Regions from separate parts of the Paenibacillus sp. FSL M7-1455 genome, predicted to be linked through region 1. Evidence: riboswitches for the same ligand, from Rfam matches in the RefSeq annotation. Region 1 holds a riboswitch; each other region holds the start of a gene.
The links. A riboswitch is a leader RNA that binds a small molecule or an ion and turns the genes downstream of it on or off. The one in region 1 is predicted to bind cyclic di-GMP.
Positions count from the first base shown of each region.

Region 2: another riboswitch for cyclic di-GMP. It lies ahead of NYE48_RS01110 (response regulator); the one in region 1 lies ahead of NYE48_RS09150 (GTP cyclohydrolase II).
Region 3: another riboswitch for cyclic di-GMP. It lies ahead of NYE48_RS25420 (amino acid adenylation domain-containing protein); the one in region 1 lies ahead of NYE48_RS09150 (GTP cyclohydrolase II).

Region 1 is NZ_JBBORO010000001.1:1,978,642-1,982,760, forward strand. It holds gene NYE48_RS09140 (hypothetical protein) at 1-274, opposite strand, end outside; gene NYE48_RS09145 (alpha/beta hydrolase family protein) at 472-1,320, opposite strand; gene NYE48_RS28205 (DUF1963 domain-containing protein) at 1,361-1,513, opposite strand; cyclic di-GMP riboswitch class I at 1,765-1,854, shown strand; gene NYE48_RS09150 (GTP cyclohydrolase II) at 2,040-2,795, shown strand; gene ribD (bifunctional diaminohydroxyphosphoribosylaminopyrimidine deaminase/5-amino-6-(5-phosphoribosylamino)uracil reductase RibD) at 2,807-3,904, shown strand.
Region 2 is NZ_JBBORO010000001.1:231,400-235,518, reverse strand. It holds gene NYE48_RS01120 (FtsW/RodA/SpoVE family cell cycle protein) at 1-1,048, opposite strand, end outside; gene NYE48_RS01115 (PadR family transcriptional regulator) at 1,045-1,377, opposite strand; cyclic di-GMP riboswitch class I at 1,797-1,896, shown strand; gene NYE48_RS01110 (response regulator) at 2,008-3,144, shown strand; gene NYE48_RS01105 (metallophosphoesterase) at 3,200-4,119, opposite strand, start outside.
Region 3 is NZ_JBBORO010000001.1:5,546,578-5,550,696, forward strand. It holds gene NYE48_RS25420 (amino acid adenylation domain-containing protein) at 1-2,306, opposite strand, end outside; cyclic di-GMP riboswitch class I at 2,523-2,622, opposite strand; gene NYE48_RS25425 (4'-phosphopantetheinyl transferase family protein) at 2,753-3,541, opposite strand; gene NYE48_RS25430 (hypothetical protein) at 3,589-3,744, opposite strand; gene NYE48_RS25435 (MDR family MFS transporter) at 3,858-4,119, opposite strand, start outside.

The DNA.
Region 1 (4,119 bases):
CCGGCGATTCATGTTTGAGGTCGACCGTGACCGTCTTGTTGTTGGCTCCCTGGAGCTGGATGTCTTTGATTTGCGCCGCCGGGATGGCGCCTTCGTCTAAGGGCTTTTCAAGGACAAGCTTGATGTTCTCGCGGGTGACTTCAGCTTGGGACCAGACATCCTTTTTTTGCGCGACGCCAACCTTGGCCGGCTCGGAGTTCCTTGAACAGGAAGCCAGCAGGAAGCACGCCGCCATCATCATGCATACAACCTTAAAAGGCGATCTGGGCTTCAACTTCATCCCCCTTTCTCTAAAGCATGATACAAATGAAGTCTATCAGAACCTTGCCCAGAATGGAATAGAATCCCCATTTATGACAATGATGACAAAAAGACGTTACAATTCTTTAATCTGCTACGGGTCCGCTTTCTTCGTTCAAGCATGGACCCTGCCGGGCCGCGTCGAAGTTTGCGCCGACGGCCCGGCACTGTTCATGGCCGGGTTTGGTGCTTCCGGATCCAGTCGAACATCCGGTTGATCGCGTGCATGTGCATTTCGTAAGGCATGTGATGGCCGTATCCTTCGTACCAATGCAGCTCGGCGTCTTTGCCCAAGGCCTGAAGCCGTTCGTACATCCGGATGCCGTGCCCCGGGTCCACCTGTTGATCTTCGCTTCCGTGAACGATGAGGACCGGACAGCGGATGCGTTCTGCCATGTGGAGAGGGGAGCGTGCTTCGTAAGCCGAGGGGATTTTGCGCGGATTGCCGACGACCCGTTTTAACATCCTCCGCAAATCCACCCGCTCCTCGTACGTTTGGGCGAGATCCGAGACGCCGCCCCAGAGGACGAGCTGCGAGATGAAATCCGTGTCCGCAGCCGCGGACGCGGCGTTTACGGAGCCCCGGGAAAAACCCATGGCCGCTATCCGTTTCGGATCGACGAACGGAAGCCCGGCAAGGAGCCGGCACGCCGCGGGAACGTCCTCCAGGTCGGCGCCGCCGAATTCGTCCCGTCCCTCCCCGCCTTGCGTCCCCCGGTAAACCGGGGCAAAAACGATAAAACCGCTTTGCGAAAAACGCTCGAGCCATTCGGTTTTGACCTGCCCGACCCTGCCGATGCCGCCGCGGCAATAAACAAGAACGGGCCATTTCCGTTCATGGATATCCAGCCGCTCCCGCTTGGCATTGTTCGCGATGACGGTCATGGGAAGCCGCTTCCCGCCGTATATTTTCCGGATATGCGCTTCCAGCGTTTCCGGTTCGATTTCGTATCCATACGGAAGGGAGAGATAACCCTTTACCTTATATTCGCCGGAGCGGTATGTCATATGAATCATCATGTAGATCAGCTGCCTTTTTCGTTTGCTTGTCCTTATTGCTTCATGTTCGGATATCGAGGGCGGTCACCCAAGACTGCAGGCAGTCCCGGGTATAATACGCGTTCGAAAAATCCAATCGGGCCAAATCCTCGCGGCGGATAAAAAAATTGCCGACGCCGGAATCCGCCAATTGTATCCTTTCTTTTTCTCGCACGAGGAAACCATACCTACGTGTATTTTAGCCGAGCGGCAGCATGGCCGCAAACGGGCAGTCGATGCGTATCCGGAACATGAAATAATACCCGGGTGCAGCATCAATCTTTTCGTTGCATTTATTAAATTTGTCATTTATATTCTTAGTGTGGTTACATAAAAAAACGAATATTTTCCTTTTTTCTCAAAATCATAGGTTTTTCCTTCCGTTTTTCCTGCAAGAATCGCGGAAGTTCTATATGATACGACATCGTACGATAATGGCAAACCCACTGAAAAGTGGCGACGCAAAGCTACAGGGGCTAAGGCGGATTCCATCCGCTATGCCAGCCAGTTACCGAATACGGCGGAGGCCTCCGTCTATTTCTTTACGCGCATAGACGGGGGCTTTTTGTGTTTTCTATATCAAGTACGGTGTTCCTAAATCAGTTCTACATAAGGGGGAGCAGTTCTCGTTAAGGTGTTGTCGTAGCCGGTGTCAGTCAGCAAGCCTCAAAACGAACGATAATACACAAAGGAGATGGATGATTGTGATTCCAAACCAGGTTAGTCGATTATTGAAGGACAAAATAACGCTTGTTAAACTGCCCGAAGGTCCCGATCTTGCGCTTGTCGGTCCTGTTCGGCTCCCGGTACAATTGGAGGAGCGGGAGATCACCTTCAATTGGTATACTTGGTTAAGAACGGAAAGCGCTTCGTTTGAGGTGGAAGATGTTCTCCATATCCTGCCGTTTGCCGATCTTGCCTCATACCAGCAATCATCCGTGCTTGTTTACGGTGATTTTGCCAATGCGGAGCACACGTTGATTCGGATGCACAGCATTTGCCATACCGGGGACATCTTTGGAAGCAAACGATGCGATTGCGGGTACCAGCTGCGCCGATCCATGAACATGATCGTCGACAACGGCAGCGGAGCTCTCTTTTATTTGGCCAATCACGAAGGACGCGGAATCGGGCTTTTCTCCAAATCGTTGGCTTATCTGCTGCAGGAAGAGGGATACGATACGGTAGAAGCCAATCACGCTTTGGGCTTTCCGGATGATCTCCGGTCCTATGACGAGGCGATACAGGTTCTTCAGGCATTGCGGCAGAAACCGGTAAGCCTCATTACGAACAATCCGCGCAAATTGCAATCATTGCGGGAAAAAGGGCTTGCATCCGATCATCACGTATCGATTTGGGGCGATGTATCCCAACATAATACCCGGTATCTGGCAACGAAAATCGAAAAATCGGGCCATATTTACAATCCCCTGAACGAAACCGTTCAGCTCGGCTAAGGAGGCCCCGCATGAACCCGGATCAACATTATATGAAGCTGGCGCTGGACCTGGCGGCCACGGCAAGCGGAAAAACGAACCCCAATCCCGTCGTCGGCGCGATCCTTGTGAAGGATGGACAAGTTGTCGGCGTCGGCTTTCACCGAAAAGCCGGAGAACCCCATGCGGAGGTACACGCGTTCCGTATGGCGGAAGGACACACGAACGGTGCAACGCTTTACGTGACCCTTGAGCCCTGCTCCCATTACGGAAAAACCCCTCCCTGCGCAGAGCTGGTCGCCAGCTCCGGAGTAACCCGCGTTGTGGTGGCTATGCAGGATCCGACTCCGATGGTCGCCGGACGGGGGATTCAACTGCTCCGAGATAAAGGGATTGAAGTCGAAGTGGGCGTGTTGGAAGAGGAAGCCAAAAGACTCAACGAACGATTCGTCCATAATATGACCAAACGGCGGCCGTTCATTATTTCCAAGGTCGCCATGACGCTGGACGGGAAGTTAGCTGCATCTTCGGGCCATTCGAAGTGGGTTACGGGCGAAGAAGCGCGCCGGGAGGTGCATCGGTTGCGAAACGAAGTCGATGCCATCTTGGTCGGCATCAACACGGTGCTGGCTGATAATCCCCGCCTGACTACCAGACTGCCGGAAAAGGGGAAAAACCCTGTACGGGTCATCCTGGATTCCAATTTGCGGTTGCCCGAGGATGCCCATATAACCGACTGCACCGCGGCTAAGACATGGATTGCCACGAAGGAGGATGCGGATCCGGAGAAAGTCAACAGGCTGAAGCAAAAAGGGCTGGAGATTCTATTCGTTCCTTCGACCCGGCTCGGGCTGGACCTCCGGCGATTATCGGAAATGTTATACGAAAAGGGAATTACCGACCTGCTTGTCGAGGGCGGCAGCGAAGTCAACGCCTCGTTCCTTCGCGCCAGCCTCATTGACAAATGGTTGATTTATATCGCACCCAAAGTTTTGGGAGGACGCGGTTCCCTCACGCCATACGGCGGTCCGGATTTGGAAACGATGGATGAAGCATTGAACGTGCGGATTCACTCCGTCCGGCAAATCGGAGAAGATCTTTGCATCACGGCGTATCCGAAGTACGGCTGATGATGAAGGGGCCAGGTCTCCGAACGGGTATTGGCGCTAACGCCCCCTTTTTAGGTCTAGGATATTTTAATATTCAATGAATTTACTTACATTGACAATGACGAGCCGCCTATGGCCGTCATTTTTTTTCTCTCGGAATGAACGGCGGTGAAGGGGAATAAGCGGAAAATGGATCAAGACCGGAAAAATGAAAATGATCATTGCGGAAGGAACAA
Region 2 (4,119 bases), 1.7 Mb from region 1:
CCATAAACCAGAACGCCAGCCCAGCGATAAGGATGCCGAATCCCCAGCCGAAACAATAAATCAGATACGGAAACAAAGAGTCCGCGTACGCATAAGGGAGCGTATCCAACCGCGCGGCAAATCCATGCCCGAACCAGCCCGCCGAAAGAATCGCCGCCTTGGTTTGAAGCAACTGATGGCTGCCCTCCCCCGCCGGATATAAAAACGCATGAAGACGATGGTATAACTGGCTGGCTTGGGCAAGAACGAAAATGTATAAAGACAGCAGCGGAAGGGCCAGCAACAAAAATTGGGCGCCGCTCTTTTTCGTTTTCCAAGTCAGCAAGAAGAAAGCAGCGAGATAGATTAGGCCGTAAAACCAGGAAGACCCTAAGGAAAACAATACAACGGGAAGCGCTCCCCTGCCGACCAGCTGAACAAGATGCTCCGCTCCGCGCCAATCCTTAGCCGGCTTCATGCCTGCCAGCCCCAAGACGAGGATCGGAAGCGAAACGGCCATGATATTGACGCCAAACGGTCCAAACGCGAGAAACACCTTCCTTCCGTTGAGGTCGATCCCTACAAAAAGGGTAAGCAACATCAGAAGTAACATGCCGTAAAACAGCACGGCCGAATGCTTTTGTATTTTGCGGTAATCGATAAAGTAGAACACCATCAGGAAGGCCATGCCCATAAGAGTAAACAGCACTTTATTTTCGACAAGCCTCGTGCCGAATTTCGGGTACATTCCCGATTGCTGGGCGGCAAACACTCCGAAAATGCCCAAAAGCGCCATCGCCGCTATAATAACAAACATCTTCCATTCCACGGCAGGCTTATGAGCCTGGTGTAGGTTGCGCCCAATCGCATCCGGGTCCCCCATCTGGCGGACCGCCTCCGCGGCAGCCTCTTCCTCGGGCATCCCTTCCTCAAGCAAAAGCTCCATTCGTTCTGCCACGTGGGATATAAGCTCCTCGCGGATATCCGCATGCAGCTCCCTGGCGCGAACGTGTCTGCATACCCGGTTCAAAAATGCGGCAACGGCCGCACATTGTTCAAGCTGGTTCACGATGTTCCCTCCCCAATAACCCGATCCACCGCGGTCCGGAATTGGACCCACTCTTGCGTCTTTTCTTTCAGTTGGCCTCTGCCCCGGTCGGTAATGCGGTAATACTTGCGTTTGCGCCCGTCGTGCGTGCTCCAATAGGCATCCAGCCAACCTTCGGCCTCCAGGGAATGCAGGATGGGGTATAACGTTCCTTCCTTCATCGAAAATACCCCCTCCGAGCTTCGCTCGATCTCTTTGATCAGTTCGTAACCGTACATCTCCTTCTTGTTCAACAACGTGAGCACTAAAATAGCGGTGCTGCCTTTCAGCAGCTCTTTATTGACTGCCATCCGACGATCTCCTTATACCTAGATTTACGATATATCGAATTACTATGTATATGAGTATATGTAAATAAACCATGAAATGCAAGAAGGATTCTTAAATCAGCGATCTTTAATAAGCCCCTTATATAAAGGAAGGTTTTCGAGATTTGTATAGGTTTTGTATAGATCCGGTTGCTAAACTATCTTTGAGGCATATTGTAAAAATTTAAACGCTGATTGCCGGAATGCTGAAAACAACCGACATGATCGATAAATAACCAGCGCTGCAAAAAACAACCATTGACCGGATTTTCGGCAATGGTTGTTTTAATATCAGCATGTTTCAGAGCCGCCGATCCCGCCGATCAGACCAAGTTCAGAAAATATTCAGACGGTTCTTGTATAATTCATTTGTTTACTCACTCTTGCTTGAATATATGCTCGTACGATAATGGCACACCCGATTGAAAAACGGGGACGCAAAGCTACAGGGGCTAACGGTTTTGCCATAGCAGCAAATGCCAATGCCAGCCAGCTGCCGAATACGACGGGAATCTCCGTCCTATTTAGCATGCCTGCTGCTTGACGGAGGTTTTTTCTTTTTCCTGCATAACCGCAAGGAAGGCAATACGAATAAAGGTGGAATCAATCAGGATGAGGGCTTTACTAGTCGACGATGAGCCATTAGCTCTGGAATATCTTAAAAAGAAACTTGAATACGATATCGGTGGCGTTAACGTCGTGGGCTTATGTTCGAATCCTTATCAGGTGGTTGGGGTTGCGGTCAAACAGCGGCCCGACGTCGTGTTTCTCGACATCCATATGCCTGAAATGAACGGACTTGAGCTCGGCGAACAATTGCAGGCTGCCGTTCCGCACACTGAAATCGTCTTCGTGACGGGCTACGACCAATATGCCGTACGCGCCTTTGAGCTTTATGCGCTGGACTATATTATGAAACCCGTGCGCTTGGACCGCTTGCGCCTGACGGTTCAGCGTTTGCGCGAAAGGCTTCAGGAAGACCCCGAAGCGTCCGGCAAAGCGAAAACGCCGCTTTTCCTGTGCTTCAATCAGCTTCGGGTCCAGCTTCCCGGAATGGAGCCGCAAACGTTGAAATGGCGCACGAACAAAGCGCAGGAGCTGTTCGCTTATTTGCTTCACCACCGCGAGCGTACGGTCGATCGCGGCACGTTAATCGAGCTTTTATGGCCCGATTTTGATGTGTCCCGGGCGACCCAGCAGCTGTACACGACCATCTATCATATCCGCCAAACCCTGTCCAAGGCCGGCCTGACGATGATCCGCATCATCAAAGGAGAACTTGAAGCCGGATACCGGCTCACCATCGGGGGAGCCCGGGTCGACGTCGAGGAATGGGAGCAGCGGCTTAAGCGGTTAGAAGCTATAGACCTCACGAACGCGGAGGAATACGAGCAGGTCCTCGATCAGTTCGAAGGGAATTATCTGGGGGAATACGAGTACCTGTGGGCCGAATACGAACGGGAACGAATCCGGCTCTTGTGGCTGCAGCACGCGGAAAACCTGGCCCGGTTTTATATGGACCGCGGGAAAAGGAAAGCAGCGATTGACGTGAATCTGCGCATTCAGCGGCAGCTGCCCGACCGGGAAGAAACGTATCTGACCCTAATGACGCTTTACGACAGCCTCGGCGACGCAAGCAGCGTCGAAGAGCAGTACTGGCTCCTTGCCACCAGAATGCGGGAGCTGGAGCTTGTTTTTCCCCCGAGAATCTTGGCGTGGTATGAGCAATGGAAACAGCAAACGCGCTGATTGCAGCAATCCCCCGAACGTAACGTTCGGGGGCGGATGTCAAGCTGTTCTTCGTTTACAGCCGCGGATCGATCTCCCGTTCCTGGCCGACTTCGAACAGCAGATTGGCGGCGATTTCCTGATAGGCCTGATGCTGAGGGGAAATCTCCCCGAATTTGACTTCAAGCATCCGCACGCCAAGCTGATGTTCGTTCAAGGATGTCCGCAGCTTGCGCATAATGCTTTTTTGCTTCATCAGCTTGCGGTATTTGTGCGGGAACCGGTAATCGTAGCCGTATACGATCGTCAAATAGTCGGGATTGCGCACCTTCATGTAGGGCACCGTCCGGCCATTCCACGTCTCCGGCTTGATGACGACTCCTTCCATATGCTTTTCCGTGGTCAGCTTGCCGAAAAAGCTTTCGGCCCGGGCGTCGCTATCCGGATCGGACAAATCCAGCGTGATCGCTTCATCCTCCGAAAGGAAACGGTACATCTCCGAGGTGCTCCATGCCGGAAATTGCTCCCGTCCATCGTCGTATACGATTTTCAGCACGGCAAACGGCTTATACTCCATTTCCGCATCTTCCGCATACAGCTCCAGCTGCTTCTTATAGACTTCGTACGCCCGGTCATGTTCGGCAAGCGGCACGCTGCTCTCCCGGACGTCATGCAGGTGCTTATAGGTTTGATACACGCTGGCGCCGTATTTTTCGCTTAAGACGCTTTTGGCGGTACGGTATTGGTCTTGCTCGAACCCGCTGGTGTCGTATTGTTCCATCAGCTGTTGCAAAGCAGGCTCGAATCCGTTATGCCGCAAAAACGCCAGCTCCGTTTCCAGCGCTTTTTCGATCGGCTTGAACTGGCGTTCGATCAGCCCTTCTCCGAGCGCCTTCCACGGCAGCAATTCCCCGTCGAGCAGCAGCATGGAGATCCCGTGTTGCTTCATGTATCCGCCGAACCGGTCCAGAAGTTTCCGATAAATCTCCGTCAAGT
Region 3 (4,119 bases), 3.6 Mb from region 1:
GTCGGCCGTTCGAACAGCAGCGTGACCGGTACGGATGCGCCGAAACGCCGCTCAAGCTTGGCCTGCAGCAGGACGGCCTTCAGCGAATCCCCGCCCGCCGTAAAAAACGACTCGCAGGCGTCCACGCGGCCCAAGCCCAGCACTTCACTCCATATAGCCGCCACTTTTTCTTCCCATTCGCCGGCCGGGGCTTCGTAACGTCCCTCGTCGAGCGAAGCCGCGGGGGCGGGAAGCGCACGTCTGTCGACCTTGCCGTTGGCCGTTAGCGGAAGCTCTTGAAGCCCTACCAACTTGGAAGGAACCATGTAATCCGGCAATTGCTCCGCCAAAAAAGCCTTCATTTCGCCGTAGGCCAATTCCCCGTCCGCCACAACGTATGCGCACAAATATTTGGCGCCGGATGCGTCCTCGAGATCGACGACGACGGCTTCGGACACCTGCGGGTGCTGCAGCAGCCGGTGTTCGATTTCGCCGGTTTCGATCCGGAAGCCGCGGATTTTGACCTGGTGGTCGATCCGCCCGAGGAATTCGATGACGCCGTCTTCCGTCCATCTTGCCAAGTCCCCCGTCCGGTACAGCCGTTCTTCTCCGGTTATTCCTCCCGGCACAAACTTCTGCCCGGTCAGCTCCGGCTGGTTCAAATAACCGCGCGCCAGCCCGCTTCCGGCAATGCACAATTCGCCGGCAATGCCGACAGGCTGCGGATGCCCGTATGCGTCCAAAATGTAGACCCTCGAGTTATCGACCGGATAACCGATCGGAATGTTCGGCGTCAACTCCGTGACCTTATAGGCGGTCGTGACTACGGTGTTTTCCGTCGGGCCGTAGCAATTGTACAGATCATAGTTCTGCCTGCTGAACGATTTCAGCTTGTCCCCGCCCGTCAAAAGAACGCGCAGCGTCGGATGGTCCATCGTCATGAAATGCTCGCAGAACTGGGTCGGCAAAAAGCTGATCGTAATGCCGTGCTGCTTAAAGTACGCATGCAGCTGCGTCGAATCCAGGCGGATTTCTTCGGGAATGACGTGAATCGCCGCCCCCGACACCAGATACGGAAACATCTCCCACACGGAAGCGTCAAAGCCGAAGCCGGCGTATTTGGTGGCCCGGTCCTTCTCGGTCACTCCGAATTCCCGGATGTGCCAGGCGCACAGATTGACAAGCGATCGGTGCTCGACCATCACGCCTTTCGGCCTTCCCGTCGAACCGGAAGTGTAGATGACGTAAGCCATGTCGCCCGGTTCCGCAGATTCGCGCACATTCCGCATCTTTGCATCGGCAGCCTCCGATTCGCCGCGAATATCGGCAGAAAACTCCGCCGCGCAAACCATCCGGCCTTTGAAGCGGACTTTTCCGTCCAGTCTGACCTTCGGCTCGGTGACAAGCAGCTCCGTTCCGCTGTCTTCGAGCATATACGTGATGCGGTCGGCGGGATACGCCGGATCGATCGGCAAGTAGGCCGCGCCCGTTTTCAGGATCGCCAGCGTCCCGACGATCATCTCAAGGGACGGCGTCGCGATGATGCCGACGATTTGCTCGCGGCCGGCTCCCCTCCGTACCAATTCGCGGGCCAATCTGTCCGCTTTTTCGTTCAGCTCGCCGTACGTCAACGATTCGCCTTGGTAGACCACCGCGACGTTATCCGGAGCCTTGTGCGCCTGCTCCTCAAACAAGCCGTGGATGGTCCGGTCCAATTCGGCATGCGCAGCCGTTTGGTTCCAGCCCGCAAGCTGGGCCTCCTCTTCTTCCGTCAGCAGCTTCAAGCCGCCGATCGTCATGTTTGAACCTGCCGCCCATGCGGCCATGATATGCTGCAAATGCCGGCACATGCGGCGAATAAAATCGCCGGGGAACATGCCGTCCGCATGCCAAACCTCGAAGCCGCCCGCTTCGTGTAGGTGCAGCGAGACCGCCAGTTCAAATTTGCCCTGCAGCTCGTCCGGGCCTATGCCGCTTCCCGTCCAGATGGCGGTGTTGCATACCGGGGATCCTTCGTCCAGGCCGGCGCAAATACCGGCGATTTCATCGAAAGCCGCCGACTTGGCCGCATGCTCCGTCATGGCTGCGGCAACCTGAAGCACATGGCTTTGCAGCGCCGTTGCCCCGTCCGCCTTCGTTATGAGCGGATAGGCTTGCTCGGCGGATGCGACGACGGCGAACGCAACCTCCTCCCGGCGCAAATACCGGATCAGCAGCATGCCCCATGCCGCACTCAGCAGCACGCTTGGTTCAATACGCGCGGTCTCGCATGCCTGCCGAATTTGACGCCCCGTTTCCTTCGGCCAGCGATACATAACCCTTTGCATTGGAATGGGCGCCTTTCCGGAATGAATGCGCAGTATCGTCCGTTCTTCCAATTGCTTCACATACCGATTCCATTCATCCAAGTTGGACTTTCCTGTTGTTAACACCGACATGTTCATCTTTCCTTTGCTAGATCATAGGATTCATATATAAAAAAATTAAAAAACAAAAAAACTCTACTTGCCGAGAGTAGAGTTCCTTTGATCGCGAAAACGTCTTTCGGCAGCTGGCTGGCATAGCGAAAAGATCGAGGATCTTGCGCCTGAAGCCCCTTTAGCTTTGTGCCCCTGCCTTTCGGCAGGTTTACCTTTGGCTTGAGTTTTCAAAGTGCGATATTTCAGGTATTGCAGAAAATGAAAATGAAATATCTGAAAAATACACTTTTAATATATCATGTTTATAGTCAAAGTACAGGTTAGATCCTTCCAATAAGAGGCAATAAAAGTGTCTATATCCCGAAATTATGGGAATTGCCATAGGTTATCATTGGAAAAGCCCCCCCTCGCCCTGAATCCCCGGCTTCAGAACATGACTGTAACGCAGCCAGCAGCCCCCCCGGAGAAAAGCGCCGGACAACGACCGCTTGCTCCTCCAGCGGCATGCAAACGGATAACTTGTAGGCGGGGTCAAACGGGACGACTTGAAGATGCAGCTCCGGATCGATCCTGCCTTGATGCACGATGCGAATCCCGGAAGGATGCCTGACCGTCTCCAGCTTGGACAAGCCGATCGAAAGGCCTTTGCCGACGGCTTTGGAATAACTTTCTTTAAGCGTCCACAACTCGAAAAAAAAGGCATCCCGACGTTCGGCGGGCTGCCTTCTCCATTCAGTCAGCTCCCGTGGCGTAAAACACAACTCGGCTGCTTCCTCCTCCGCCCGGCCGATATGCTCGACATCGATGCCGATCGGTCCCCCGGCGCCCACGGCGCATACGACCCAATCCTTGGCATGGGACACGTTAAAATAATAGTCGGGAACGCCTGCCAGGAACGGTTTGCCGTAACCATCCCTGGCAAACTCCACGTTCCGGAGCCGGAGCCCCTTTTCGAGACAAGCCGTCACCCGCTTCAAGGCATCGGAAACGATCACGCGCTCCGCATCCCGCTCCGATCTGTGCCTCGCGGCCCGGGACCTTGCTTCATCAGGCAAAAAAGCGAGCAGCCGCTGCATATCCGCGCCGGCGCCTTCCCGCCAATCGTTAAGATTTACGGCATATATCGTCGCGATGCGTTTCACCTTCTCCCTTCCTCGCTCCTTGCATCGAAGGCCGTTTATGGCACAAGTCAAGGAATCAGTTTGAGCTTGCGCGCCTGCTCTTCGGTCAAAATAAATTCCTCGGCCGGCCATACCTCGTCTTCGTCGTCCACGCCGAACATGTTCATGACCTCGGGCCAAATTCCTTTTTCCACCGCTTCTTCCTGGGTAATAATCACTTTCATGAGCGACCAGCCTCCTCATGTTGACCGTATTTAATTCAAGTATTACCCAATCATGGACCCTTGTCGACAGCAAAATGGCATCCGGAGTGCAACGGCTCTGTTCGATCATCCCATTAAGCCTTCGTTCGGGATTGCGCGGGGGAAGGCTCTTGGGCGAACTGCATCCGCCCCGCGCCCATCATCGACACCGAAAGCAAGGCGAAAAACACCGGAAGGAGAGCCCACAGAAACGCATGTTCGACGGAAAGCGAAAGCGCCGCGCTGATTTTTTCCATGACGGGCTTCGGAATCAGCGCTCTCATCTCAGGCGATAAGAGCTGCTGCGGGTCGGCGTTTGCCGGCATGTTTTCCCCCGAACCCCCAAGCCTTTCCGCC